DNA from 2 places in the Enterobacter sp. genome. Region 2 is predicted to be linked to the other one. Evidence: predicted binding sites of a transcription regulator. Region 2 holds the regulator's gene; the other holds the start of a gene.

Region 1 (16,002 bases), on a different contig from region 2:
TATCTCTTTGATCTAGAATGCTCTCAGTCATGAAAAAAGTGAGTGTGAAAACGAGTGTAAACGATTCCACTATTTTATCCCATGTCACACTTTTCGCGTCTCTGTTATGCTATGGTTATTACATACCATAAGCCCAATGGAGCGAAATATGCGAGTTCTGGTAACAGGTGGTAGCGGTTACATAGGTAGTCATACCTGCGTGCAACTGCTGCAAAACGGCCATGACGTCATCATTCTCGACAACCTGTGCAACAGTAAGCGCAGCGTGCTGCCTGTGATTGAACGTCTTGGCGGTAAACAACCGACTTTTGTGGAAGGCGACATCCGCAACGAAGCGCTGATGACCGAGATCCTTCACGACCACGCCATAGAAGCGGTGATCCACTTCGCGGGTCTGAAAGCGGTCGGTGAATCCGTTGCGAAGCCGCTCGAGTATTACGACAACAACGTCAACGGCACTCTGCGTCTCATCTCCGCCATGCGCGCGGCGAACGTCAAAAACTTCATCTTTAGCTCCTCCGCCACCGTCTACGGCGATCAACCGAAAATTCCTTACGTTGAAAGCTTCCCGACCGGTACCCCGCAAAGCCCGTACGGCAAAAGCAAGCTGATGGTGGAGCAGATCCTGACCGACCTGCAAAAAGCCCAGCCGGAGTGGAGCATCGCGCTGCTGCGCTACTTCAACCCGGTCGGCGCGCATCCGTCTGGCGATATGGGTGAAGATCCCCAGGGCATCCCAAACAACCTGATGCCGTATATCGCCCAGGTTGCCGTTGGCCGTCGCGACTCGCTGGCGATTTTTGGCAATGACTATCCGACCGAAGACGGCACCGGCGTGCGCGACTACATCCACGTAATGGATCTGGCCGACGGTCACGTTGCGGCCATGCAGCAGCTGGCTGACAAACCGGGCGTGCATATTTACAACCTCGGCGCCGGAGTCGGCAGCAGCGTGCTGGACGTGGTTAACGCCTTCAGCAAAGCCTGCGGCAAGCCGGTGAACTACCACTTCGCACCGCGTCGCGAGGGCGATCTGCCTGCTTACTGGGCCGATGCCACCAAAGCCGACAAAGAGCTTAACTGGCGTGTGACGCGCACGCTTGATGAAATGGCACAGGATACCTGGCACTGGCAGTCACGCCACCCGCAAGGCTATCCGGACTAAGGATCCGTCATGACGCAATTTAATCCCGTCGATCATCCGCATCGTCGTTTTAACCCGTTAAGCGGGCAATGGATTTTAGTTTCTCCGCATCGCGCTAAGCGCCCCTGGCAGGGGGCGCAGGAGACGCCTGCAAAACAGACCCTGCCGCAGCACGACCCGGACTGCTTCCTCTGTCCGGGCAACACGCGCGTTACCGGGGATAAAAACCCGGACTACAAAGGCACCTTCGTGTTCACAAACGATTTTGCCGCCCTGATGACCGACACGCCGGACGCGCCTGAAAGCCACGATCCGCTGATGCGCTGCGAAAGCGCGCGCGGAACCAGCCGCGTGATCTGCTTCTCTCCCGATCACAGCAAGACGCTGCCGGAGCTGAGCGTGGACGCGCTGAAAGAGGTCGTCAGCACCTGGCAGGCACAAACCGCAGAGCTGGGGCAGAGCTATCCGTGGGTGCAGGTGTTCGAAAACAAAGGCGCGGCCATGGGCTGCTCGAACCCCCATCCGCACGGCCAGGTCTGGGCGAACAGCTTCCTGCCTAACGAAGCCGAGCGTGAAGACCGTCTGCAGAAAGCGTATTACGCGGAAAACGGCTCGCCGATGCTGGTGGATTACGCGCAGCGTGAACAGGCCAACGGCAGCCGTACCCTGGTGGAAACCGAACACTGGCTGGCCGTCGTGCCTTACTGGGCCGCGTGGCCGTTTGAGACGCTGCTGCTGCCGAAAGCACATGTTCTGCGTATAACCGATCTCAGCGACGCGCAGCGCGACGACCTTGCCCTGGCGCTGAAAAAGCTGACCAGCCGTTACGACAATCTGTTCCAGTGCTCCTTCCCGTACTCCATGGGCTGGCACGGCGCGCCGTTCAACGGGGAAGAGAATCAGCACTGGCAATTGCATGCCCATTTCTATCCGCCGCTGCTGCGCTCTGCGACGGTACGTAAATTTATGGTGGGCTACGAAATGCTGGCAGAAACCCAGCGTGACCTGACGGCGGAACAGGCGGCAGAACGTCTGCGTGCCGTTAGCGACGTCCACTATCGCGAATCAGGAGTCTAAAAAATGAGTCTGAAAGATAAAACACAATCCCTGTTTGCTGAGAAATTTGGCTACCCTGCCACCCACGTTATCCAGGCGCCAGGCCGCGTTAACCTGATCGGTGAACACACCGACTATAACGATGGTTTCGTGCTGCCGTGCGCCATCGATTACCAGACCGTTATCAGCTGTGCGAAACGCGACGACCGTAAAGTCCGCGTGATTGCGGCTGATTACGGTAATGAGACGGACGAATTTTCCCTCGATGGCTCGATTGTGACGCACGACAGCCAGCAGTGGTCTAACTACGTGCGCGGCGTCGTCAAACACCTTCAGAAGCGTAACAAGAACTTCGGCGGTGCGGATTTAGTCATCAGCGGCAACGTGCCGCAGGGTGCGGGCTTAAGCTCCTCTGCGTCTCTGGAAGTTGCCGTCGGCACCGTATTCCAGCAGCTTTACCATCTGCCGCTGGATGGCGCGCAAATCGCCCTGAATGGTCAGGAAGCAGAAAACCAGTTCGTGGGCTGTAACTGCGGCATTATGGACCAGCTGATTTCCGCGCTCGGGAAAAAAGAGCATGCCCTGTTAATTGATTGCCGTTCGCTGGGAACCAAAGCCGTTCCCCTGCCAAAAGGCGCGGCCGTGGTGATCGTTAACAGCAACTTTAAGCGCACGCTGGTGGGCAGCGAATACAACACCCGCCGCCAACAATGTGAAACCGGCGCCCGTTTCTTCCAGCAGCCAGCCCTGCGCGACGTGACGCTCAATGAATTTAACAAAGTGGCGCACGAGCTGGATCCGGTTGTCGCCAAACGCGTTCGTCACGTGCTGACGGAAAATGCCCGTACGGTTGAAGCCGCGTCCGCGCTGGCGAAAGGTGACCTGAAACGCATGGGTGAGCTGATGGCGGAATCTCATGCCTCCATGCGCGATGATTTTGAAATCACCGTTCCGCAGATCGACACCCTGGTGGAAATCATCAAAGCGACCATTGGCGACAAAGGCGGCGTGCGCATGACGGGCGGCGGTTTTGGCGGCTGTATCGTTGCGCTGGTGCCAGAAGAGTTGGTCCCTGCCATACAGGATGCCGTGGCGAAGCAGTACGAAGCAAAAACAGGCATCAAAGAAACCTTCTATGTTTGTAAAGCATCACAAGGAGCCGGACAGTGCTAAACGAAACACCTACACTCGCACCGGATGGTCTGCCGTATCGCCTGTTAACCCTGCGCAACAGCGCGGGAATGGTCGTTACGCTGATGGACTGGGGTGCTACCCTTCTTTCTGCCCGCGTACCGATGCCGGACGGCAGCGTGCGCGAAACCCTGCTCGGCTGCGCCTCGCCTGAGCAGTATGTCAATCAGTCCGCCTATCTGGGCGCGTCCGTTGGGCGATATGCTAACCGCATCGCGAAAAGCCGTTTTGAACTCAACGGCGAGCAGTACACCCTGCTTCCTAGCCAGGGTGAGAACCAGCTGCACGGCGGGCCGGACGGGTTTGATAAACGCCGCTGGAAGATTGTTCGTCAAAACGACGGTGAAGTGCTGTTCTCACTGGATTCGCCTGATGGCGATCAGGGCTTCCCGGGGAACCTTACCGCGTCCGCGCGCTTTACGCTGACCGATGACAACCGTATCGCCATTGAATACCGCGCGAAGGTCGACAGGCCGTGTCCGGTCAACCTGACCAATCACGCGTACTTTAATCTGGATGGTAGCCAGTGCGACGTGCGTGAGCACAAGCTGCAGATCCTGGCGGATGCGTATCTGCCGGTTGACGAGATGGGCATTCCATATCAGGGCCTCAAAGACGTGAGCGGCACCAGCTTTGACTTCCGCAGCGCGAAAACCATCGCCCGGGATTTCCTGAGCGATGACGATCAGCGTAAGGTGAAAGGCTACGATCACGCTTTCCTGCTGCAGGCCAAAGGTGATGTGAAGCAGCCTGCCGCGCAAGTCTGGTCTGCGGATGACAAGCTGCAGATGACGGTTTATACCACTGCCCCTGCCCTGCAGTTTTACTCAGGCAACTACCTCGGCGGCACGACGGCGCGCGAACACGATGAGTACAGCGACTGGCAAGGCCTGGCGCTGGAGAGCGAGTTCCTGCCGGACAGCCCGAACCATCCGGAATGGCCGCAGCCAGGCTGCGTGCTGCACCCGGGTGAAGAGTACGTGAGCGTGACGGAATACCATTTTATTCCACATTAATATTCAGCCCTCCCTCCGGAGGGCTTTTTTCTGCACGCCTTGCTGAAAATAGCGCCGATCGCAGACAAAATCATAACCCTGGATTCACAAGCATCTTACACTCAGAGACTATTTTCGCTATGGTTAGGGTTAAGCGTTGCTGCTGGCACGGCCACGGCAATATAATGAGAATTGTTATCATTCTAAAAATGCTTGAGGAGTAAGAGATGGCTATTACTAAGCTGGTCCTGGTGCGTCACGGCGAAAGCCAGTGGAACAACGAAAACCGCTTTACCGGTTGGTACGACGTTGATCTGTCCGAGAAAGGCGTAAGCGAAGCAAAAGCAGCAGGTAAACTGCTGAAGGAAGAAGGCTTCAGCTTTGATTTTGCTTACACCTCTGTGCTGAAACGTGCCATCCACACCCTGTGGAACGTGCTGGACGAACTGGATCAGGCCTGGCTGCCGGTTGAGAAGTCCTGGAAATTGAACGAACGTCACTACGGTGCGCTGCAGGGCCTGAACAAAGCGGAAACCGCTGAGAAATATGGCGACGAGCAGGTTAAACAGTGGCGTCGCGGCTTCGCAATCACCCCGCCAGAGCTGACCAAAGATGACGAGCGCTACCCGGGCCACGACCCACGTTACGCGAAGCTGACCGACGCTGAGCTGCCAACCACCGAGAGCCTGGCGCTGACCATCGACCGCGTTGTGCCTTACTGGAACGAAACCATTCTGCCACGCCTGAAGAGCGGCGAGCGCGTGATCATCGCGGCTCACGGTAACTCTCTGCGTGCGCTGGTGAAATACCTGGACAACATGGGTGAAGACGAAATCCTCGAACTGAACATCCCAACCGGCGTACCGCTGGTGTATGAGTTCGACGAAAACTTCAAGCCAATCAAACACTACTATCTGGGTAACGCAGAAGAGATCGCGGCGAAAGCAGCGGCTGTTGCGAACCAGGGTAAAGCGAAGTAATTTTCGCTGATCATAAAAAAAGCGCGGAGCCTTCCGCGCTTTTTTATTTGTGCCTGAGAATTCAGCCGCGGCGCGCTTTTACCGCATTTGCCAGCTGGCGCAGGATGGCGTCGGTATCGTCCCAGCCGATGCAGGCATCGGTCACGCTTTTGCCGTACACCAGCGGCTCGCTGCCTTCCAGGTTCTGGTTACCTTCAACCAGATGGCTTTCGATCATCACCCCAATCACCGCCTTCTCACCGCCGGCAATCTGCTGGCAGACGTCTGCACCCACTTCCATCTGCTTTTTAAACTGCTTGCTGGAGTTGGCATGGCTGAAATCGATCATCACCTGCGGCGGCAGTCCGGCTTTTTCCAGCCCGACTTTCACTTCTGCCACGTGTTTCGCGCTGTAGTTCGGCTCTTTACCGCCGCGCAGAATGATGTGGCAGTCACCGTTCCCGCTGGTGTTAACGATGGCGGAGTGACCCCATTTTGTCACGGACAGGAAGCAGTGCGGCGCACCAGCGGCGTTGATGGCATCAATAGCCACCTTAATGGTGCCGTCAGTGCCATTTTTGAAACCCACCGGGCAAGAAAGACCGGACGCCAGCTCGCGGTGGACCTGAGATTCAGTCGTGCGCGCACCAATTGCGCCCCAGCTCATCAGGTCTGCAAGGTATTGTGGCGTAATCATGTCCAGGAATTCACCGGCCGCAGGCAGGCCGCTGTCGTTGATCTCAAGTAGCAGCTTGCGCGCAATGCGCAGGCCGTCGTTGATCTGGAAGCTGTTATCCATGTGCGGATCGTTAATCAATCCTTTCCAGCCAACGGTGGTGCGCGGTTTTTCAAAATAGACGCGCATGACGATTTCCAGCTCATCCTTTAGCTCTTCACGGAGGGTGAGCAGACGGGCGGCGTATTCTTTCGCGGCTGCAGGATCGTGAATGGAGCACGGACCAATCACCACCAGAAGACGATCGTCATTACCTTTCAGGATCTTATGGATCGCTTTACGAGCATGAGAAACCGTGTTTGCGGCATTTTCAGTGGCGGGGAATTTCTCAAGGAGCGCTACAGGAGGTAATAACTCATTGATCTCTTTAATGCGTAAATCGTCGTTCTGATAATTCATCTTCGTTCCAGCTCTGCCATATCTTTAGTAATGAAAGCAATCCTTTCAATCTATCTTGTCGACCAGGAAGTGTAAACACGGTTTTACACTTCACGCAGATAATTCCTGGAATTCGCCTAAAAATCGTCACAAAATAGCGAAAAACGAGATCTAACCTAAGCTTTTTAACTGTAACAACCAATTTTTACACGCTTAAACGCGATTCCCTACTGACGTAAGTCCGTAAGGCGGGATCTTTCGCCTCTGAAAAAGATGCACTGTTGGAGAATGTTATCCAGCGTAACGACAAGAACAGGAGCACCATGATGAAAATGACAAAACTGGCAACTCTCTTCCTGACCGCTACACTCACTCTGGCCAGCGGCAGCGTCCTGGCTGCGGAAACGGGCACCTCAGACAGCAACGGTGACGCCAATGCGGCTGCGGCAGCAGGTCAGCCTGCGCCTGATGCGAAACAGAATATCGCCCCGAATAATGTCGACAACAGCCAGATCAATACCGGCAACACCAACACCGGCGGCACCATGCTGCATCCAGACGGTAGCGGTTCCGGCACTATGAACCATGACAATATGAGTTCAGATGAAGTCCATAAGAACTCAATGTGCAAGGACGGCAAATGCCCGGACCCTAACGACAAAATGGGTAACGACGCCAATACCAAAACCGATGGTACTACCCAGTAATTTGTTATGAACCGTCAGAAAAAGGAGAGCTCAGGCTCTCCTTTCTTTTTGAAGTAACCTATTAAAAACGCTACACTAAAAACAATAACACATCAGGAAAGCAGACATGGCGCACTCCCATTCACACTCGCACTCATCCGGCAACGACAACGCTAAACGACTGATGCTGGCCTTTGGCGTCACGGCAACGTTTATGGTTATTGAGGTCATTGGCGGCCTGATTTCCGGCTCTCTGGCGCTTCTGGCTGATGCCGGACACATGCTGACCGATGCAGCCGCCCTGCTCTTCGCCCTGATGGCCGTGCAGTTTGCGCGTCGTCCTCCAAATGCGCGCCATACCTTCGGCTGGCTGAGACTGACCACACTGGCCGCATTTGTTAACGCTATTGCGCTGGTGGTCATTACCATTCTTATCGTCTGGGAGGCAATACAGCGCTTCAGACACCCGCAGCCGATCGCCGGGGCAACCATGATGGTGATTGCCGTAGCAGGGCTGCTGGCGAATATTCTGGCCTTCTGGATTTTGCACCGCGGCAGCGGGGAGAAGAACCTGAACGTACGCGCTGCGGCTCTGCATGTTATGGGTGATTTGCTCGGCTCAGTCGGGGCGATTGTCGCCGCGCTGGTGATCCTCTACACCGGCTGGACGCCTGTCGATCCGATTCTGTCCGTTCTTGTGTCGTGTCTGGTCTTGCGCAGCGCCTGGCGGCTGCTGAAGGAGAGCGTGAATGAACTGCTTGAAGGGGCGCCAGCTTCCATGGATATCGACGAGCTGAAGCGCAACCTGCGCCGTTCAGTCCCGGAAGTACGCAACGTTCATCATGTTCACGTCTGGCTGGTGGGAGAGAAACCGGTCATGACGCTGCACGTCCAGGTGATCCCCCCTCACGACCACGATGCGCTGCTCGATCGCATCCAGCACTTCCTGGAACATCACTACGACATTAGCCATGCCACCGTTCAGATGGAGTATCAGCCCTGTAGCGGACCGGACTGCCACCTTAACGAGGCGCAGTCCGGCCATTCACATCATCATGACCACTAGCCGGAAAGCGCGTGAGAGCCTCGCTCGCGCGCGCTGTTAATCCACATCCGGCTGCCGTTCAGCGCGATGAAGGTCAGCAGCAGATATTCCAGCGACATCGCATAGACGCCCTGCAGGGCGAAGATCGCCACGCTGATCACGTTGATGATGACCCACAACAGCCAGTTCTCAACGTATTTACGGGTCATCAGAATCATCGCCGCAATCGACAGCACCATCATGCAGGAATCCCAAAACGGGAAGGCATCCGGCTGGAGTTCAGGCATCGTCACGTTCAGGCCGATGCCGGACATGGCCGAAACGGCAACGCGGGTCAGGAACGCAAAAACCGGGTTGATGTAAACGGTCATTAAGCCAATGGCCACCACGCAGGCGACGAACCAGGCGATGGCTTTCGGCAGGGGCAGCCAGCGGATCTGCAGCTCGGCCTCCTGCTGGCTGTTCTGACGCGACCAGGCATACCAGCCGTAAATATTGGCGGCAAAGAAGAACAGCTGCAAAAGCAGGCTGGCGTACAGCTGGATCTGGAAGAAGATAATCGCAAACAGCGTGACGTTAATCAGCCCGAACGCGTAGTTGCTGATCTTCTCCAGGCTTGCCAGCCAGATACAGAGTAATCCCGCCAGCGTGCCAACGGCCTCGATCCATGAAAGGTCATAGCCACCTGCACCAATCGGTATATGAACCAGAATGTTATGTGTGCTAAAAAAATCCATCTTTTCCCCGGGGAGTTTTGAATTAAGTACGTAGTGTAGCCGCAAAATCCAGCATGCGGTTAAGCGGAATTAACGCACCTTCACGCAGGGCGGCATCCACATGGATTTCATGCGCCGCACCACCGGTTTCTAACCCCTCGGCAATCGCTTTCAGGCCGTTCATCGCCATCCACGGGCAATGTGCACAGCTGCGACACGTTGCGCCCTCGCCTGCCGTTGGCGCTTCAAGAAGCTCTTTCTCCGGTACGGCCTGCTGCATCTTGTAGAAGATACCGCGATCGGTCGCCACGATAAGCTGCTTGTGAGGCAACGTTCTGGCAGCGTTGATAAGCTGGCTGGTGGAACCCACGGCATCCGCCATGTCGACGATCGACTGCGGAGATTCAGGGTGAACAAGAATGGCTGCGTCAGGATAAAGCGCCTTCATGCGCGCCAGCGCCTGGGTCTTGAACTCGTCATGAACGATACAGGCGCCCTGCCAGCAGAGAACATCAGCACCCGTCTGCTTCTGGACATAATTGCCGAGATGGCGATCGGGCGCCCAGATAATTTTCTCGCCCAGGCTATCCAGATGTTCAATCAGTTCAACGGCGATACTCGATGTGACCACCCAGTCTGCACGCGCTTTTACGGCCGCAGAGGTGTTAGCGTAGACCACCACAGTCCGGTCAGGATGGGCGTCACAGAAGGCCGTGAATTCGTCAATCGGACAGCCCAGATCCAGGGAACACTCCGCGTTAAGCGTGGGCATCAGAATGGTTTTTTCCGGGCTCAGGATCTTTGCCGTTTCGCCCATAAAACGCACACCGGCAACCAGCAGCGTTGAAGCGGGATGTCGTGCACCGAAGCGCGCCATCTCCAGTGAGTCAGAAATGCAGCCCCCGGTATCTTCAGCCAGCTGCTGTATTTCCGGGTCGGTGTAGTAATGGGCCACCATTACCGCATCGCGCTCTTTGAGAAGACGTTTGATCTTCTCGCGGTAGAACTGCTTTTCGTCCTGGCTCAGCGGGACAGGCTTTGGCGGAAACGGATAGATTGCGGCTTCAGGATCAAACATCACACTCATTATGGCTTCTCGTTTTACTGGCTTAACAATATTGCCTTTCATTTGCCTGACATAGCAAAACGCGTGGCAATTGTGTTTTGTATACTAAACAAGATAGCGAATCTGGAGTGAAAAGTCACCGGAAATAGGTGCGGATAGCATTTGTCGGGTGGCGGCTTCGCCTTACCTGACCAACAAAACAGACAGATAGCAAAAAGGCGCCTTTAGGGCGCCTTTCTACACTGGTGGGTCGTGCAGGATTCGAACCTGCGACCAATTGATTAAAAGTCAACTGCTCTACCAACTGAGCTAACGACCCCTTGCGGGATGTACTGCAAATTTATTCAGGCTGGTGGGTCGTGCAGGATTCGAACCTGCGACCAATTGATTAAAAGTCAACTGCTCTACCAACTGAGCTAACGACCCATTCGGGTGTTGCCTGAATTATCACTCGGCACCAATAACATTGGTGGGTCGTGCAGGATTCGAACCTGCGACCAATTGATTAAAAGTCAACTGCTCTACCAACTGAGCTAACGACCCGAGTGGTGGGTGATGACGGGCTCGAACCGCCGACCCCCTCCGTGTAAAGGAGATGCTCTACCAACTGAGCTAATCACCCACTCTGTACTGCCGGAACTGCGTTAAGTGGTGGGTCGTGCAGGATTCGAACCTGCGACCAATTGATTAAAAGTCAACTGCTCTACCAACTGAGCTAACGACCCACTTTTATGCTGTTTTCACGTTGTTTGATATCCCGTGGCAACGGCGGCATATATTACTGATTTAAGAATTCTGCGCAACAAAAATTTCGATGAAGATCACTTAACTGCTTAGTAATCATGCTGCACGACCAGAAATAACGCGATTTCTGGTCATGCGATAATCATCCCATCGAATTCAGACGTTTTTGCGCCTGCTTAGCACCTTCGGTGCCCGGGAATTTAGAGACCACCTGCTGATAAACCGCTTTGGCTTTCGCAGTGTCGCCTTTGTCCTGCATGATGACGCCCACTTTGTACATCGCATCAGGCGCTTTTGGCGATTTCGGGTAGTTTTTTACCACGGAGGCAAAATAAAACGCCGCATCGTCCTTTTTACCCTTGTTGTAATTCAACTGACCGAGCCAGTAATTGGCATTTGGCTGATAAGTGGAATCAGGGTATTTCTTAACAAAGTTCTGAAACGCAGTAATCGCGTCATCCTGACGAGATTGATCCTGCACCAGGGCAATAGCCGCATTGTAGTCAGTATTCGCGTCACCGCTCTGTACAGGCGCGCCTGTTGAGGCTGAAGCATCAGCAGATGGCGCTGGCGCAGACGTCGCAGCACCGCTCTGATCGCCTGCGGCTGGCTGTGCTGCTGCACCACCGCTGCTCAGGCTATCTATCTGCAACAAGATTTGCTTCTGACGTTCCACAACCTGGTTAAGCTGATACTGGCTTTCCTGAATCTGACCGCGGAGAGAGTCAATATCATTCTGGTTATCGGAAAGTTGTTGCTGGAGTTGGGTTAAAAGCTGGCTATGAGCGTTAGAAATACGCTCGAGTTGAGTGACCCGGTCTTCTACCGAGCCTGAGCCGACACTACTGATTGGTGCCTGAGCAAAAGCGGCCCAGGGGGCCGCTATTCCAACCAGTAACGACAGACTCAACAGATGATGTCTGAAGTTACTGCTCATGCAATTCTCTTAGTAAACCAGTACGGCACGACGGTTTTTGGAGTAAGCCGCTTCGTCGTGACCCAGTACTGCAGGTTTTTCTTTACCGTAAGAAACGATGGAGATCTGGTCAGCAGAAACGCCTTTACCCTGCAGGTACATTTTAACAGCGTTAGCACGACGTTCACCCAGGGAGATGTTGTACTCTGGGGTACCACGTTCGTCCGCGTGACCTTCTACGGTGACTTTGTAAGATGGGTTGCTACGCAGGAAGTTAGCGTGCGCATCCAGCATCGCAGCGAAGTCAGAACGGATGTCGTATTTATCCAGATCGAAGTAAACGATGTTGTTCTGCTGCAGCTGCTGCATCTGAAGACGCGCTTGCTCTTCAGAAGACATGTTGCCATTGCCGTTCGCGTCCATACCGGTGCCGGCACCCATCATGCCTTCGCCGCTCTGGTCATTGCTGGCGTTCTTGTTAGAAGAACACGCTGCGATTGCCATTACAGGCAGAGCGATCATCAGCCCCTTCAGCACTTTGTTCAGTTGCATTTCTATGATTCCTTTAGTAATCAATTAATTATTATTTACAGATACGGCGACCAGGCAGGTGATTTTACCTGTCCATCAGTTGCCGGAATACGCGCTTTGAAACGCCCATCTGTAGAAACCAGATTCAGCACAGATCCCATCCCCTGAGAAGAGCTGTAGATTACCATCGTGCCGTTAGGTGCCAGACTTGGCGTTTCATCCAGGAACGTTGACGACAGAACTTGAACGCCACCCGCTACCAGATCTTGTTTGGCAATGTGCTGCTGCCCACCGTTGGAGCTCACCATTACCATAAATTTACCGTCGCTGCTCACGTCTGAGTTCTGGTTCTGCGAACCTTCCCAGGTAATACGCTGCGGAGCACCGCCGTTGATGTTGACTTTGTAGATTTGTGGACGGCCGGCCTGGTCAGAAGTAAACGCCAGGTTTTGGCTGTCCGGGAACCATGAAGGTTCAGTGTTGTTGCTGCGACCGTCGGTAACCTGACGGATCTGACCAGAGCCAATATCCATCACGTACAGGTTCAGGCTACCGGTTTTTGACAGCGCAAAGGCCAGTTTAGAGCCGTCCGGAGAGAACGAAGGCGCACCGTTGTGACGTGGGAACGACGCTACCTGACGAACAGCACCGTTTGCCAGCGTCTGGATAACCAGCGCTGAGCGGCCGCTTTCGAAGGTTACATAGGCCAGTTTAGAACCGTCCGGAGACCAGGCTGGAGACATCAGCGGCTGTGAAGAACGTTTCACCAGGAACTGGTTGTAGCCGTCGTAGTCAGATACGCGCAGTTCGTACGGGAACTGACCACCGTTGGTCTGCACCACGTACGCGATACGGGTACGGAACGCACCTTTAATGCCGGTCAGTTTTTCAAATACCGCATCGCTGGCAGCATGTGCAGCATAGCGCAGGTATTGCTTAGTGACCTTGTAAGAGTTCTGTGCCAGAACGGTACCCGGTGCACCGCCGGTATCCACCAGCTGCCAGGCAACGTTGTAAGAGCCGTCCGGGTTAGGCGTAACCTGACCCACAACCACGGCATCAATACCCAGCGCAGACCATGCTGCAGGCTGTACTTCCTGCGCGCTACCCGGCTGCTGAGGCAGACGAGAACGATCTAACGGGTTGAATTTACCGCTGTTACGCAGGTCAGCCGCCACGATGCCACCGGCATCTTCAGGCGCAGCGCCAGGACCTGCCCACTGGAACGGAACAACACCGATTGGGCGCGCCGAGTCCACCCCCTGGGTGATCTCGATACGTACTTCTGCGTGCAGTACTGCTGCCCACAGCATTAAAAAACTAAATGCTACACGTAATGCCTGCTTCATCATATCTCCCTTATCCGGGTAACCTTACCCACGATAATTTAGCAGAATGTTAACAAACTCAAATAGACAAAACTACCAGAACCCTGTGACTAAACCTGGTCTATTTTTCCCCGTTTGCACGGGGAAAATGTAACTTAAGGTTTGAAGTCCAGCGGCGCATTTTTGAAGACTTCGTAAACAGCCTGAGATGGCGGTTTAGGCATCTTCGCCTGACGCGCTGCAGCCAGGGCCGCAGTACATAAAGCCGGGTCGCCACCTTCAGACTTGATATCCAGCAGCATGCCGTCCGGAGCCAGTTTTATACGCAACGTACACGTTTTACCGGTATAGGAAGACGCATCATAGAATCGGCTTTCAATAGCGGATTTAATCTGCGCGGCATAACCGTTGATTTCAGCCCCTGTCGCACCGTTACTCTTAGTGTTACCACTTCCCGTCGGCGCTGCGTTGTTTCCTTTCGCCCCACCGCCCGTTTTCGGTGCATTCTTACCTGAGCTCAAATCGCCCAGCAGATCGTCAACCCCTGCGGCAGCAGCGGCTTTTTCAGCGGCGGCAGCCTTTTTAGCTGCCGCTTTTTCAGCAGCCGCTTTCTTATCGGCAGCGGCCTTCTCAGCTGCAGCTTTTTTATCTGCAGCCGCTTTTTCAGCAGCGGCAGCTTTTTCTGCAGCCGCTTTCTCAGCAGCAGCGGCTTTCTTTGCAGCCTCGGCAGCAGCTTTCTTCTCTGCTTCCTGAGCGGCTTTCTTCGCGGCTTCCGCTTCGGCTTTCTTCTGAGCATCGGCAGCGGCTTTCTTCGCGGCTTCCGCTTCAGCTTTCTTCTGGGCATCAGCAGCGGCTTTCTTCGCGGCTTCCGCTTCAGCTTTCTTCTGAGCATCAGCAGCGGCTTTCTTCGCCGCTTCTGCCGCTAATTTTGCCTGGGCATCAGCCTGTGCTTTCGCGTCCGCTGCGGCTTTAGCTGCCGCCTCTTCCGCCTGCTTTTGCTGTTCCTGTGCTTTCTTCGCGGCCTCTTCGGCTTGTTTCTGCTGCTCTGCCTGCGCTTTCGCGGCTTCCTGCGCCTGCAAACGTTCCTTCTCAAGCTGCTTCAGACGCTCCTGCTCTGCGGCCTGCTTTTCACGCAGTTCTTCCGCCTGCTGTTGCGCCTGTTTTTCACGCTGCTCTTCAGCCCGTTTGGCACTCGCCTTCTGCTGTTGTTCGCGATTATAGTTCTGTACTACCGCACCGGGATCCACCATCACGGCGTCAATGGAAGACCCTCCACCGCCGCCGGCTGATGCATCAATATGCTCGTCGAACGAACTCCAGATCAGCGCTGCAAAGAGAATCACGTGCAGCACTGCGGAGACGATTATCGCTCGCTTAAGCTTGTCGTTCTGTTCGGTTGCCTTTGACACTATCGGTTCCCAAAAACTACGCGGATGATCAAATTGGTTGGGTCATTAAGCCAACTGACTTAACACCCGCACTATGTAGCAAGTTCAGCGCTTTAATAATTTCATCGTAGGGTACGTCTTTTGCGCCACCGATTAAGAAGACCGTTTTCGGATTTGACTCCAGACGACGCTGCGCTTCAGCAATAACCTGCTCAGGCGGCAGCTGATCCATACGATCTTTCTCTACTACGACGCTGTATTGCCCTACGCCGGAAACCTCAATGATAACCGGAGGATCGTCATTGGTGCTCACCGCCTGTGATTCTGTCGCATCCGGCAGATCCACTTCCACGCTCTGGGTAATGATTGGCGCTGTTGCCATGAAGATCAGCAGCAGTACCAGCAGGACATCCAGCAGTGGAACGATATTGATTTCGGACTTGAGCTCGCGACGACCTCGTCCACGCGATCTGGCCATGGTTTACCCCTTGTTGCTCTCGGTGCTGGTAAACGCCTGACGGTGCAGAATCGCAGTGAACTCTTCCATAAAGTTGTCGTAGTTCAGTTCCAGTTTGTTCACGCGCTGGTTCAGACGGTTGTAAGCCATAACCGCAGGAATTGCCGCAAACAGACCGATAGCGGTCGCAATCAGTGCTTCAGCGATACCCGGTGCAACCATCTGCAACGTCGCCTGCTTCACCGCGCCCAGCGCGATAAAGGCGTGCATGATCCCCCACACGGTACCAAACAGACCGATATACGGGCTGATGGAGCCGACAGTGCCGAGGAAAGGAATGTGCGTTTCAAGGTTTTCCAGTTCACGGTTCATAGAGATACGCATCGCACGCGAGGCACCTTCCACCACCGCTTCCGGCGCATGATTGTTTGCACGATGCAGACGAGCAAACTCTTTGAAACCGCTGTAGAAAATTTGCTCGGAGCCGGTCAGGTTTTCACGGCGTCCCTGGCTCTCCTGGTACAGACGAGAAAGCTCAATACCCGACCAGAACTTATCTTCAAACGCTTCAGCTTCACGGCCGGCGGCATTGAGGATACGCGTTCTCTGGATGATGATGGCCCAGGATGCGATTGAAAAACCAATCAAAATCAACATGATAAGTTT
Region 2 (14,575 bases):
ACTCCCGCAAAAAAGATGGTGGCTACGACGGGATTCGAACCTGTGACCCCATCATTATGAGTGATGTGCTCTAACCAACTGAGCTACGTAGCCATCTTTTTTCGCGTTACCTTATCGGCGTTGCGGGGCGCATTATGCGTATAGACCCTTGCAGCGTCAACACCTTTTTCAACGAAAATAGCCGGAATGTGACTGTTTGGTTAGGTTGCGAACAGCGTGACCGAATATTCGGCAATTATTGGTTATTAATCAGATTTAGGCGGTGAAATGTGAGGCAAAAAAAACAGGCCCCTGAGGGGCCTGATTGCGATCTAGGTGATTATTTGTAGGCTGACTGATGGACGCCTACCGCGCGTCCTGATGGATCGTTCATGGATTTGAACGATTCATCCCATTCAATCGCTTTGGCAGAAGAGCAGGCGACGGAAGGGCCACCCGGTACGCACTCCGCAGCACTCGGCACCGGGAACAATTCTTCAAAAATTTCACGGTAGAGATACGCTTCTTTCGAGCCCGGCGTGTTGTACGGGAAGCGGAAGCTTGCGGTTTCCAGCTGTTGATCAGAAACCTGTTTCGCCGCGACCTCTTTCAGGGTGTCGATCCAGCTATAGCCTACACCATCGGAGAACTGCTCTTTCTGACGCCATGCGACGCTCGCCGGCAGGTAGGATTCAAAACATTCGCGCAGGATATGTTTTTCCATTTTGCCGTTGCCGCACATCTTGTCCTGCGGGTTGATGCGCATTGCCACGTCGAGGAATTTCTTATCCAGGAACGGCACGCGTGCTTCTACGCCCCACGCCGACATTGCTTTGTTGGCACGCGCGCAGTCGAACATGTGCAACGCCTGCAGCTTACGCACGGTCTCTTCATGCAGCTCTTTAGCGTTTGGCGCTTTGTGGAAGTACAGGTAGCCGCCAAACACTTCGTCAGAACCTTCACCGGAGAGCACCATCTTGATGCCCATCGCCTTGATCTTACGCGACATCAGGTACATCGGCGTTGAGGCGCGGATGGTGGTCACGTCATAGGTTTCAATGTGATAGATCACATCGCGGATCGCATCCAGACCTTCCTGCACGGTGAAATGAATTTCGTGGTGCACGGTGCCGAGGTGGTTTGCCACTTCCTGCGCGGCTTTAAGGTCAGGAGCACCTTCCAGGCCCACGGCAAAAGAGTGCAGCTGTGGCCACCAGGCTTCTGAGCGCTCCTGATCCTCCACGCGACGAGCCGCAAATTTCTTGGTGATTGCCGAGATCACGGAGGAGTCCAGGCCGCCTGAGAGCAGCACGCCGTAAGGTACGTCTGACATCAGGTGGCTTTTCACGGAATCTTCCAGGGCCTGACGCAGCTCGGCTTTGTCCGTGACGTTGTCTTTTACCGCGTCGTAGTCGAACCAGTCACGCTGGTAATACTGACGGATCTCGCCGTCTTTGCTCCACAGATAGCTGCCTGCCGGGAACTCTTTAATGGTGCGGCAGACCGGTACCAGGGCTTTCATTTCAGAGGCAACGTAGAAGTTGCCGTGCTCATCGTGACCCATGTACAGCGGGATAATACCGATATGGTCACGGCCAATCAGGTAAGCGTCTTTTTCGCTGTCGTACAGGGCAAAGGCAAACATGCCCTGCAGGTCGTCCAGGAACTCGGGACCTTTCTCCTGATACAGCGCCAGGATCACTTCACAGTCAGAGCCGGTCTGGAATGCGTAGCGGTCGCCGTATTCGGCGCGCAGTGCCTGGTGGTTATAGATCTCACCGTTGACAGCCAGCGCGTGCGTTTTTTTCTCGTTATACAGCGGCTGTGCACCGGCGTTGACGTCAACAATAGACAGACGTTCGTGAGCCAGAATTGCTTTGTCACTGGCGTAAACGCCTGACCAGTCCGGGCCGCGATGGCGCATCAGGCGGGACAGTTCGAGTGCCTTTTTACGCAGTTCGCCCGCGTCAGTTTTAATATCCAGTACGCCAAAAATTGAACACATAACCTTCTCCGTTAACCCTGTTGCTTTGTAATGTTGCTTGCTTATGAAAATGCCGCAAAGGGGCAGGGCGCGCAAGCGTTTTACGGGTGAAAACGGAAATAGTGCAATAGTGATTGCGGAATAGTGAAAAAAGAGTACGCCATGAGTTCTTTTATTGATGATTATGCAATGAAATGTGCTTTTTGTTAGATGGAGTTTTATTTGTGTAGGCCATAAATGAAAAACCACGCCCTGAGGCGTGGTTCGGTATCAGATGATGTCAATTTCATCGACGGAGGGGTAAATCCAGCTCGGCCGGAACGGCATCGAATCAATGTCATCAAGTTGAGAGACGCCGGACAGGACCAGAATCGTCTCCAGACCCGCCTGGAAACCGGCCAGAATATCGGTGCGCAGGTTGTCGCCGACAATAACGGTTTCTTCAGAGTGGGCCTGCATCTTGTTGAGCGCGGCACGAATAATCCACGGGCTCGGTTTACCGACCACGAACGGCTGACGACCTGAGATTTTCTCGATACCGGCGCAGAGCGCGCCGCAGGCCGGATAAAAACCACGGCCATGCGTATCCGGGTTGGTGGCGATAAAGCGCGCACCGCTGGCGACAAAGTATGCTGCTTTATGCATCATCTCCCAGTTAAAGGAACGCGTCTCGCCGACAATCACAAAGTCCGGGTTCACGTCAGTGATGGTAAAGCCCGCTTTGTAGAGCTCGTGTATCAGCGCACCTTCACCCACCACGTAGGCTTTCTTTCCTTCCTGACGCTTCAGAAAATCCGCCGTGGCCATCGCCGAGGTATAAAACACGCTGTCCGGGACGTCGACGCCTGCGGTGGCAAAGCGGTTTGCCAGATCCTGACCGGTTTGAGAAGGGTAGTTCGTGAGCAGAACCAGTGGCATTCCTTTGTCGATGATGCGGTGAAGAAACTCCGCAGCACCCGGCACGGCAACGTTGTCGTGCATCAGCACGCCGTCGATATCACAAATTACGTTCTTAATGGTCATGGATATTCCGACTTCAAAAAAAGAAGGCGTTACTATAAGGTTCGATCAGCTTTCCAGCAAATGCTGGAGCAGAATTCCGTTGAGCATGGCGCGTTTGACCAACGCGAACGCGCCAATCGCCGAGCGATGGTCAAGCTTTGAACGAACCACCGGAAGATTCTGGCGGAATGCTTTCAGCGCCTGGGTGTTAATACAGCCTTCAATCGCAGGGAGCAGAACCTTTTCCGCTTCCACAATTTCACCGGCGATCACCACTTTTTGTGGGTTAAACAGGTTAATGGCAATGGCGATGGTTTTCCCCAGATGACGTCCAACCTGCTCGATCACTTCGCAGGCCAGCGCGTCGCCTTTATTAGCGGCTTTGCAGATGGTGCCTATCTTGCAGTCGTCCAGCGTGACGCGGCTTTGATAACCCTGTTCAAGCAGATGGCGAACGCGCTGCTCGATGGCCGTGTTGGCGGCGATGGTTTCAAGGCAGCCAAAGTTGCCGCAGTGGCAGCGCTCCCCGAGAGGTTCAACCTGAATGTGGCCGATCTCTCCGACGTTACCGTTGCGCCCAATAAAAATCCGGCCGTTAGAGATAATGCCTGCACCCGTACCGCGGTGGACGCGCACCAGAATAGAGTCTTCACAGTCCTGGCTCGCACCAAAGTAGTGCTCCGCCAGCGCCAGAGAGCGGATGTCGTGACCCACAAAGCAGGTCACTTTAAAACGCTTTTCCAGCGCGTCGACCAGCCCCCAGTTTTCAACCTGAATGTGCGGCATATAGCGGATCACGCCGCTTTCCGGGTCGACCAGACCGGGCAGGATCACGGAGATGGCAATGAGTTCGCGGATCTTGCGCTGACAGCTTTCAGTAAACTGCGCGATGGTATTGAGCAGCGCATGTTCCAGCGTCTCCTGGGTGCGTTCCGGAAGAGGGTAGTGTTCTTCCGCAATGGCTTTACTGCTCAGATCGTACAGCGTGAGGGTGGTATCATGGCGCCCCAGACGGACGCCAATTGCCTGAAAATTGCGGGTTTCGGTAATAATAGAGATGGCGCGGCGGCCCCCGGTGGAGGCCTGCTGATCGACTTCTTTGATCAGACCGCGCTCAATGAGCTGGCGGGTAATTTTTGTCACGCTGGCGGGAGCAAGCTGGCTTTGTTCGGCTATCTGAATCCGCGAGATGGGGCCGTGCTGGTCAATCAGGCGGTATACCGCCGCACTGTTAAGTTGTTTAACGAGATCGACATTACCGATTTGAGCTTGTCCGCCAGGTGTCATACTTTTACTTACTCAGTGACGACCTCGTTACCATTAACGATGGTCTTAATAATTTTATAATCGTGTGTGAATGCCGTCAGGTTTGCAACCATACCTGGTGCAATTCCGCCGAGCTGTTTATCCACGCCCATTGCGCGAGCCGGATACAGGGTTGCCATGCGCAGGACTTCATCAAGCGCAATCCCGCAATGTTCTACCAGGTTACGCACCCCTTCAATCATGGTCAAAGAGGAACCGCTCAGCGTACCGTTTTCATCCACACACAGTCCATTGCGGTAGTATATTGTTTTACCGGCAAAAATGAACTGCTCAATATTTGCACCTGCCGGTGCGGTGGCATCCGTCACCAGACAAAGCTTGTCACCTTTCAGCCGCTTAGCGTTGCGAATGTTGGTGTAATCGACGTGTAAGCCGTCAGCAATAATGCCGCAGTAGACGTCTGGCTCATCCAGAATCGCCCCGACCAGACCCGGTTCACGGCCTGTGATATACGGCATGGCGTTGTAAAGGTGAGTTGCGAAAGTAATTCCCGCGCGGAAACCGGCTTTCGCTTCTTTCAGCGTTGCGTTTGAGTGGCCTGCTGAAACGATAATCCCGGCGGCGGCCAGCTTGCTGATGACATCCGTACCCGTCATTTCAGGCGCCAGCGTCACTTTGGTGATCACATCGGCGTTGGCACACATGTAGTCAACCAGCTCTGCATCAGGTTTACGCACGTAGTCCGGGTTATGCGTTCCTTTCTTGACCATATTCAGCCATGGCCCTTCAAGGTGCAGACCCAGCGCCTGGTTAGGATGTTTGGCCAGGTATTCTCGCATCACGCGGATACCCTGCTTCATAAGGTCATCACTGCTGGTGATGAGCGTTGGCAGATAGCTGGTGCAGCCCGATTTCTCGTTGGCTTTCTGCATGATCTCCAGCGTTTCTACCGTCACCGCATCCGCGGTGTCATTGAATTGCACACCGCCGCAGCCGTTGAGCTGCACGTCGATGAAACCGGGGGAGATTACTGCTCCATTGAGTGAGCGCTGTTCAATCTCCGGCGGCAGTTCTGCCAGCGGGCAAACACGTTCAATCAGGCCATCAGCGATAACAATCGCATGGTCATCCAGAATTTCATGGCCGGTATAAATCCGACCGTGGGTTAAAGCGTACATAACGACCCCCGGTTAAAAAAAGCGGCCGCCTCTTGATGAAGAGGCGGTTATTCAATTACAGACCTTTGATGTTCTCAGCTTCTAACTCGTTGAAGTACTTCAGCGTTTTAACCTTCAGCTCCATCGTGGACGGCTCGTCGCAGACGATGACTGATTTCGGATGCAGCTGCAGGCAGCTTATGGTCCACATATGGTTTACGTTGCCTTCAACGGCAGCCTGGAGCGCCTGGGCTTTCACGCTGCCCAGCACCAGAATCATCACTTCTTCAGCATCCAGCAGGGTGCCTACGCCTACGGTCAGGGCGTATTTTGGAACCTGGTTAACATCGCCGTCAAAGAAGCGGGAGTTTGCCACGCGCGTGTCATGGGTCAGCGTTTTAATACGGGTGCGGGAAGCCAGAGATGACGCCGGTTCGTTAAACGCGATGTGACCATCATTACCTACACCACCCATAAACAGGTGGATCTTACCGTAAGAACGGATTTTTTCTTCATACTGACGGCATTCTGCGTCAATATCAGGCGCGTTTCCATTCAGCAGGTTAATATTTTCAGCTGGAATATCAACGTGATCAAAGAAATTACGGTGCATAAAGCTATGGTAGCTTTCCGGGTGATCTTTCGGTAAGCCAACGTATTCATCCATGTTGAATGTCACAACATGCTTGAAGCTAACCTGGCCTGCTTTATGCATCTCAACCAGCGCCTTGTAGGCAGTCAGCGGTGTGCCGCCTGTCGGAAGTCCAAGAACGAAAGGACGATCGGCAGTTGGTTTAAAGGCGTTGATACGGTTAACGATATGGCGAGCGGCCCATTTACCAACTTGTTCAGCAGTTGCCAGGGGAATCAGTCTCATTGTTCACCTCAAGAGTTAAAGTAGAAGAGTGGGCGGATAGCTATCGGAACCTGATACTTAAGCGTAACCTGGAAACTTTCAGGCCGGATCAATCCGTCTTGATTTTTTGAATGATAAAATAAGTTTTCACTGTTAGCCAGTGTAAGGAAGGGTTAATAACGATATTTGGTGACAAAAATCACAAAAAGTACGCGTTTAATTTGCGATACGAATTAATTTTTCACACACTCACAATGCCAGTGAAGCATCAACTGTATCTATAGTTCGTGACACAATAAAAAACAGAGCTGAGAACATGCCTTAAACGGGGTCTCATAGGGGGAAGAAAGTGAGTATTCTAGGTTATTTACAAAAGGTTGGCCGCGCACTTATGGTGCCGGTCGCCACGCTGCCTGCCGCAGCCATCCTGATGGGTGTCGGCTACTGGATCGACCCCAACGGCTGGGGTAATACCAGCGCGCTGGCGGCGTTCTTTATCAAGTCAGGTTCCGCCATTATCGACAATATGTCCGTGTTGTTCGCGATTGGTGTGGCTTACGGTATGTCCAAAGACAAAGACGGTGCCGCTGCGCTGACCGGTTTTGTCGGTTTCCTCGTCTTAACCACTCTCTGCTCACCTGCAGCAGTGGCCATGATCCAAAAAATTCCGGCGGACCAGGTTCCGGCGGCATTCGGTAAGATCAGCAACCAGTTTGTCGGTATCCTTGTGGGTATCATCTCTGCCGAACTGTATAACCGCTTCAGCAGCGTAGAGCTGCCAAAAGCGCTCTCCTTCTTTAGCGGCCGCCGTCTGGTCCCTATCCTGACCTCGTTTGTGATGATCGTTGTCGCGTTCATCATGATGTACGTCTGGCCGATGATTTTCGACGGTCTGGTGAACTTCGGTGAGCACATCCAGAAACTGGGTTCTGTCGGTGCGGGCGTGTACGCGTTCTTCAACCGTCTGCTGATCCCGGTTGGTCTGCACCACGCGCTGAACTCCGTGTTCTGGTTCGACGTTGCCGGTATTAACGATATCCCTAACTTCCTGGGTGGCGCACAGTCCATCGAAGCAGGTAAAGCGGTTGTCGGTATCACCGGTCGTTACCAGGCGGGCTTCTTCCCGATCATGATGTTTGGTCTGCCGGGTGCTGCGCTGGCTATCTACCACTGCGCGCGTCCAGAGAACAAAGCGAAAGTGCTGGGTATCATGATGGCGGGCGCGTTCGCGGCCTTCTTCACCGGTATCACCGAGCCGCTGGAGTTCTCCTTCATGTTCGTGGCGCCGGTTCTGTATGTGATCCACGCCGTGCTGACCGGTATCTCCGTGTTCATCGCTGCCAGCATGCAGTGGATTGCCGGTTTCGGCTTCAGCGCCGGTCTGGTGGATATGGTGCTTTCGTCCCGTAACCCGCTGGCGACCCACTGGTGGATGCTGATCCCGCAAGGTCTGGTGTTCTTCGCGATCTACTACGTAGTGTTCCGTTTCACTATCACCAAATTTAACCTCATGACACCGGGTCGTGAACTGGCCGTGGCCGGTAGCGAAGCGGATGGTCAGGATGTGAACGTGAGCGGTGCTCAGGACCAGGACGTTTCAGGTCTGGCGCGTCAGTACATCGCCGCAGTAGGCGGTTCTGACAACCTGACCGGTATCGATGCCTGTATCACTCGCCTGCGTCTGAACGTCAAAGACTCTTCCCTGGTGAACGAAGCGCTGGCCAAACGTCTGGGCGCGTCCGGTGTTATCCGCCTGAACAAAACCAGCGTGCAGATTATCGTTGGCTTTGTGGCAGAGAAAATTGCTAATGCCATGAAAACTACCGGCCCGGTAGCCGCAGCAGAAGCTTCTGTCGCACCTGCCGCCGCGCCAGCGGCTGCAAAACCGCAGGCGGTACCCAACGCCAAAACGATAGCCGCGCTGGTTTCACCGGTAACCGGTGAAGTCGTTGCGATTGAGCAGGTGCCTGACGAAGCCTTCGCCAGCAAAGCGGTCGGTGACGGTGTGGCGGTGAAACCAACGGACAAAACCGTTGTGTCTCCGGCTGCCGGTACCATCGTGAAAATCTTCAACACCAACCATGCGTTCTGCCTCGAAACCGAAAATGGCGCGGAGATCGTTGTCCATATGGGTATCGATACCGTTGCGCTGAACGGCCAGGGCTTTACTCGTCTGGTGGAAGAGGGCGCTGAAGTGGTGGCTGGGCAGCCGATTCTGGAAATGGATCTGGACTTCCTGAACGCCAACGCGCGCTCCATGATAAGTCCGGTCGTTTGCAGCAACATCGACGACTTCAGCGGCCTGGTCATTCAGGCGAAAGGTCAGGTTGTTGCGGGTCAAACACCGCTGTACGAGATTAAAGGCAAGTAATCGCTCCTGAGTAGAGTCATGCCTTAAGCGGCGGGGGAGATCCTCCGCCGCTTTTTTTTGCAGCAAATGCCCCCATTATTTTCTTCAGAGACGTTTTAAGGGTTGTCACTACGTCCGGCTTATAAGATCATATGCCGTTATACGTTGTTTACGCTTTGAGGAATCCACGATGAGTGAGGCTGAAGCCCGCCCGAGTAACTTTATTCGTCAGATCATCGATGAAGATCTGGCCAGTGGTAAGCACACCACAATTCATACCCGCTTTCCGCCGGAGCCGAACGGCTACCTGCATATCGGGCATGCGAAGTCCATCTGCCTGAACTTTGGCATTGCGCAAGACTACCAGGGACAGTGCAACCTGCGTTTCGATGACACCAACCCAGTAAAAGAAGACATCGAATACGTTGAGTCCATTAAGAACGACGTGCAATGGCTGGGCTTCAACTGGTCTGGCGATATCTGCTACTCCTCTGACTATTTTGATCAGCTGTACGCCTATGCGGTAGAGCTTATCAACAAGGGTCTGGCGTATGTCGACGAGCTGTCTGCTGACGAGATCCGTGAGTATCGCGGTACGCTGACCGCACCGGGCAAAAACAGCCCGTTCCGCGACCGCAGCGTGGAAGAGAACCTGGCGCTGTTTGAAAAAATGCGTGCCGGTGGCTTCGAAGAAGGCAAAGCGTGCCTGCGTGCCAAAATCGACATGGCGTCTCCGTTCATCGTGATGCGCGATCCGGTGCTGTACCGCATTAAGTTTGCGGAACACCACCAGACCGGCAACAAGTGGTGCATCTACCCGATGTACGACTTTACCCACTGCATCAGCGATGCGCTGGAAGGCATTACGCACTCCCTGTGTACGCTGGAGTTCCAGGACAACCGTCGTCTGTACGACTGGGTTCTGGATAACATCACCATTCCTGTGCATCCGCGCCAGTACGAGTTCTCTCGCCTGAACCTGGAATACACCGTGATGTCCAAGCGTAAGCTGAACCTGCTGGTGACCGACAAGCACGTTGAGGGCTGGGATGATCCACGTATGCCTACCATTTCTGGTCTGCGTCGCCGTGGTTACACTGCCGCCTCTATTCGTGAGTTCTGCAAACGTATCGGCGTGACCAAGCAGGACAACACCATCGAGATGGCGTCCCTTGAATCATGCATTCGCGAAGATCTCAACGAAAACGCTCCGCGCGCGATGGCGGTTATCGATCCGGTGAAACTGGTTATCGAAAATTATCCGCAGGGTGAAAGCGAGCTGGTCGCCATGCCTAACCATCCGAACAAACCGGAAATGGGAAGCCGTGACGTGCCGTTCAGCGGCGAGATCTGGATTGACCGCGCTGACTTCCGCGAAGAAGCCAACAAACAGTACAAGCGTCTGGTGCTGGGTAAAGAAGTGCGTCTGCGTAATGCCTACGTCATCAAAGCCGAGCGCGTAGAGAAAGATGCAGAAGGGAATATCACCACCATCTTCTGTTCTTATGATGCTGAAACGCTGAGCAAAGATCCTGCGGATGGCCGCAAGGTGAAAGGCGTTATCCACTGGGTGAGCGCATCCCACGCGCTGCCGGTAGAAATTCGTCTGTACGATCGTCTGTTCAGCGTGCCTAACCCTGGTGCTGCGGAAGACTTCCTGGCGACCATCAACCCGGAATCTCTGGTGATCAAGCAGGGTTATGCGGAGCCTTCTCTGAAAAACGCTGAAGCAGGCAAAGCGTTCCAGTTCGAACGTGAAGGTTACTTCTGCCTGGACAGCCGTCACAGCACGGCAGAAAAACCGGTATTTAACCGTACCGTAGGTCTGCGTGATACCTGGACGAAGATCGGCGAATAATATTGCTGGTCTGGTCAATGAGAGACAAACGCCGCACTATGCGGCGTTTTTTTATTTAACGATCAGGGTATTAAGCCAGGGCCTAAAAAGGTGTGATAAAAATATCAGGTCAATGAGGTGCTACTTATTTTTCAAAAAAAATTTTGTGTCATTAGGAAAAACAAAAAGGTTATAAGAAAGGGAAGATGTTTCTCGTCTAGCCACTGAAATACTTGAAAATTCCCCGCCATTCCTCGCCTCCCTGCAAATGTTACAAAGCACTACTAATTATGTGCACTTCGTCATAATCCTGACTTTTGTCCGCTAAAAAGCATTGATAATTCGCGTCGCGAAAAATAACCTAACGACGGTATTTAATTCGAGGGTATTTAAAACTACCCCTGACCATTTGGTCTTTTTTATTTACGCCGTTTCAGGCGTTTTAATTCGTCAAAGAGGAATAATCTATGCGTACGTTCAGTGGCAAACGTAGTGCGCTGGCGCTGGCTATTGCCGGTGTGACAGCAATGTCGGGCCTGGTGGTGACACCAGAGGCGAAAGCGGCGGGCTTCATCGACGATTCTACCCTCACGGGCGGTATCTATTACTGGCAGCGTGAACGTGACCGTAAAGACGTCACCGAAGACAAATACAAAACCAACCTTTCTCATTCCACCTGGAACGCCAACCTGGACTTCCAGTCAGGCTATGCCGCGGATATGTTCGGTCTGGATATTGCTGCGTTTACCGCGATTGAAATGGCGGAAAACGGCGACAGCGCCCACCCGAACGAAATTGCCTTCTCCTCCAGCAATAAAGCGTATAAAGAAGACTGGTCCGGGGATAAGAGCGGCATCAGCCTTTACAAAGCCGCTGCAAAATTTAAATACGGTCCGGTATGGGCGCGCGGTGGTTATATTCAGCCAACTGGCCAGACCCTGTTAGCACCGCACTGGAGTTTTATGCCGGGTACCTATCAGGGTGCGGAAGCCGGGGCGAACTTTGACTACGGTGATGCGGGTGCGTTGAGCTTCTCCTATATGTGGACCAACGAGTACAAAGCACCCTGGCACATCGAGATGGACAAGTTCTACCAGAACGATAAGAAAACCAAAGTCGATTATCTCCACTCGCTGGGGGCGAAATACGACTTCAAAAACGATCTGGTTCTCGAAGCAGCATTTGGCCAGGCGCAAGGGTATATCGATCAGTACTTTGCCAAGGCCAGCTATAAGTTTGATGTCGCGGGTAGCCCGCTGAGTACCAGCTATCAGTTCTACGGTACGCGCGACAAAGTCAGCAACGGTGGCGTCAATGACATTTATGATGGCACCGCGTGGCTGCAGGCGCTAACCTTCGGCTATAAGGTCGGTCAGGTTGATTTACGTCTGGAAGGAACATGGGTGAAGGCGGAAGGGCAGCAGGGCTACTTCCTGCAGCGTATGACCCCGACCTATGCCTCATCCAACGGTCGTCTTGATATCTGGTGGGATAACCGCTCAGACTTCAACGCCGACGGCGAGAAAGCGGTCTTCTTCGGCGCAATGTACGACCTGAAAAACTGGAACCTGCCTGGCTGGGCGGTGGGCGCTTCTTACGCTTACGCCTGGGATGCAAAACCAGCCGATATGGCAACTCCGGACGCATACTACGATCCCAACTATCGCCTGAAAGAGTCTTCCTACAGCCTCGATGCTATCTATACCCTGCAGGATGGCCGCGCGAAAGGCACAATGTTCAAACTGCACTTCACTCAGTATGACAACCACTCCGATATCCCGAGCTACGCGGGCGGTTACGGCAACATCTTCCAGGATGAACGTGACGTGAAATTCATGGTTATCGCACCGTTCACTATCTTCTGATGAATCTTCCGGCGGGTTAGATCCCGCCGGACCGGAGACTGCATATGATGAAAAAAATCGTAATCGTCGCGTTGCTGGCATCAGGGCTGGTGGCGTGTGCTCAGAGTGAGGCACCGAAAGAAGATTCCCGGCTGAAGGAGGCCTATAGCGCCTGTATTAATACAGCAGAAGGATCGCCGGAGAAAATTGAAGCCTGTCAGAGCGTTTTGAACGTGCTGAAGAAAGAGAAAGCGCATGAGCAGTTTGCGACGCGGGAGAATGTCCGCGTGATGGATTACCAGGCCTGTATCCAGGCGCGTAAAACCGGTAACGATCAGGAAGTGACCAAGCGTTGCGATAAGATCTGGAACGAGATACGCAACAATAATAAATAAGTTGCTTTACGCCCGGTGGCGCTGCGCTTACCGGGCTTTTTTCTGGCAAAAAAAAGCCAACCTTTCGGCTGGCTCAGAGTATGAACACTTGATTATTTTGCGTCGTGCGCGTGGTCATCTTCGCGGCAGTCGCCTTCAGCACAGTGACCGTAAAGATACAGGCTGTGGTTGGTCAGGCGGATACCGTGACGCGCGGCGATTTCACGCTGGCGCGCTTCGATGGAATCATCGCTGAATTCAATGACCTTGCCGCAGTCGAGGCAGATCAGATGATCGTGGTGCTGCTGCTGGGTCAGTTCGAAAACAGATTTACCGCCTTCGAAATTATGACGGGTGACAATGCCCGCGTCATCAAACTGGTTCAGCACGCGATAGACGGTAGCCAGCCCAATCTCTTCACCCATGTCGATAAGACGTTTATAAAGGTCTTCCGCACTGACATGGTGATTGTCTGGACCCTGAAGCACTTCGAGGATTTTTAACCGAGGAAGCGTAACTTTCAGGCCAGCCTTCTTTAATGCGGTATTGTTGTCAGTCATGCGGAATCTGTCCTGTTGCTAAACGATTCACTTCTGTAGGAAGTGACAGAAAATGCACCTGGGATAATGCGTCTCATTATAGAACTGCCATGGCTAAATGAAAACTGCAAGTCTCAGGCAAAATATGCTTATAAAAATGGGGTATCACCAACAAACTTGCTCTATGGAAAACCACATTTTATCAGGGAGACATTGTACAGGTCTGGGCGAAAAAGTTAAAAGATTGTAGCGATTAATTTAATCGGTTTGACCTGGGGCATGGGCGCAACCGCAGTTGCGCCGCGATAAAATCAGGCGTTCAGAATATCATCAAGGTGCAGTTCTTCACGGATCTGCTTCACCCACTTCTCAACGCGCTCGGCGGTCAGTTCTGGCTGACGGTCTTCGTCGATGGCCAGACCCACGAAATGATCGTCATCGGCCAGGCCTTTAGACGCTTCGAAGTGGTAACCAGCGGTCGGCCAGTGGCCTACGATAACCGCGCCATTCGGCTCAATGATGTCGCGGATGGTACCCAGCGCGTCACAGAAATACTCAGCGTAGTCTTCCTGGTCACCGCAGCCAAACAGGGCAACCAGCTTACCGTTGAAGTCCACTTCTTCCAGCGTCGGGAAGAAATCATCCCAGTCGCATTGGGCTTCACCGTAGTACCAGGTTGGGATACCCAGCAGCAGAATGTCATAGCCTTCCAGATCTTCTTTGCTGCTCTTGGCAATGTCATGCACATCAGCAACGTCTTTACCGAGCTGTTTTTGAATGTTTTTTGCGATATTTTCGGTATTGCCGGTATCACTGCCAAAGAAAATGCCGATGATTGCCATGAGTAAAATAACCTCTTGAAACTTAATAGTATGGTGGCGCAATTCGGCCACGGATAAGGGCAATAATAGCAGAACTGGCAACCCTGCGGAAACAGCTATCGCGCAGGACTGCACTCTGTGCTACATGAAAAGGGTAATAAAGGGGATTTTCAGACTTATGCCTGGCTGCGTAACGCCTCAAGCTGGGCGATTAACATCTCTTCAATGAGCTCGCTTCGGCTGATATTTCGCGCGTCAGCCAGCTCGTTCAGCGCATCGACGGCGTCGGCGTTAAGCTTCAGTTCGACACGCTTAAGCCCGCGATTTTTATCGCGTTTAAGCTGATTGCGTTTATTGATACGCAGCTGTTCATCGCGCGAAAGCGGATTCGTCTTCGGTCGTCCCGGGCGACGCTCATTCGCGAACAGATCTAGTGTCGTACGGTCCGTTTGTTCTTTGGCCATGATTCTGAGACTTCGGGGGAAACACGCCGCCCTGCTAATGCCCGGGCGATAAGCGCGCCATCATACATCACCAAAAACGGCACGCCAACGACTGGAAGCCCG

Evidence for each region. Region 2 encodes Fur, which represses iron uptake genes when iron is present. Its sites were predicted from a motif close to ATAATAATGAGAACNACTATCAA; they were not measured.
Region 1: gpmA (2,3-diphosphoglycerate-dependent phosphoglycerate mutase) is a predicted target of Fur. The motif match lies at 4,566-4,588, and genes of this name have one in related genera.

What each region holds. Positions count from the first base shown of each region.
Region 1 is NZ_CDRQYH010000021.1:36,045-52,046, reverse strand. Features, by position in the region: gene galE (UDP-glucose 4-epimerase GalE) at 149-1,165, shown strand; gene galT (galactose-1-phosphate uridylyltransferase) at 1,175-2,221, shown strand; gene galK (galactokinase) at 2,225-3,373, shown strand; gene galM (galactose-1-epimerase) at 3,367-4,407, shown strand; gene gpmA (2,3-diphosphoglycerate-dependent phosphoglycerate mutase) at 4,614-5,366, shown strand; gene aroG (3-deoxy-7-phosphoheptulonate synthase AroG) at 5,428-6,480, opposite strand; gene ACWYRJ_RS09045 (protein YbgS) at 6,786-7,166, shown strand; gene zitB (CDF family zinc transporter ZitB) at 7,273-8,211, shown strand; gene pnuC (nicotinamide riboside transporter PnuC) at 8,208-8,927, opposite strand; gene nadA (quinolinate synthase NadA) at 8,950-9,993, opposite strand; tRNA gene ACWYRJ_RS09025 (tRNA-Lys) at 10,216-10,291, opposite strand; tRNA gene ACWYRJ_RS09020 (tRNA-Lys) at 10,323-10,398, opposite strand; tRNA gene ACWYRJ_RS09015 (tRNA-Lys) at 10,440-10,515, opposite strand; tRNA gene ACWYRJ_RS09010 (tRNA-Val) at 10,519-10,594, opposite strand; tRNA gene ACWYRJ_RS09005 (tRNA-Lys) at 10,622-10,697, opposite strand; gene cpoB (cell division protein CpoB) at 10,859-11,653, opposite strand; gene pal (peptidoglycan-associated lipoprotein Pal) at 11,663-12,184, opposite strand; gene tolB (Tol-Pal system beta propeller repeat protein TolB) at 12,220-13,512, opposite strand; gene tolA (cell envelope integrity protein TolA) at 13,647-14,900, opposite strand; gene tolR (colicin uptake protein TolR) at 14,929-15,357, opposite strand; gene tolQ (Tol-Pal system protein TolQ) at 15,361-16,002, opposite strand, start outside.
Region 2 is NZ_CDRQYH010000078.1:1,672-16,246, reverse strand. Features, by position in the region: tRNA gene ACWYRJ_RS17920 (tRNA-Leu) at 1-8, opposite strand, end outside; tRNA gene ACWYRJ_RS17915 (tRNA-Met) at 17-93, opposite strand; gene asnB (asparagine synthase B) at 320-1,984, opposite strand; gene nagD (ribonucleotide monophosphatase NagD) at 2,234-2,986, opposite strand; gene nagC (DNA-binding transcriptional regulator NagC) at 3,032-4,252, opposite strand; gene nagA (N-acetylglucosamine-6-phosphate deacetylase) at 4,261-5,409, opposite strand; gene nagB (glucosamine-6-phosphate deaminase) at 5,465-6,265, opposite strand; gene nagE (N-acetylglucosamine-specific PTS transporter subunit IIBC) at 6,594-8,615, shown strand; gene glnS (glutamine--tRNA ligase) at 8,785-10,452, shown strand; gene chiP (chitoporin ChiP) at 10,899-12,296, shown strand; gene chiQ (ChiQ/YbfN family lipoprotein) at 12,344-12,670, shown strand; gene fur (ferric iron uptake transcriptional regulator) at 12,763-13,209, opposite strand; gene fldA (flavodoxin FldA) at 13,500-14,030, opposite strand; gene ybfE (LexA regulated protein) at 14,186-14,473, opposite strand.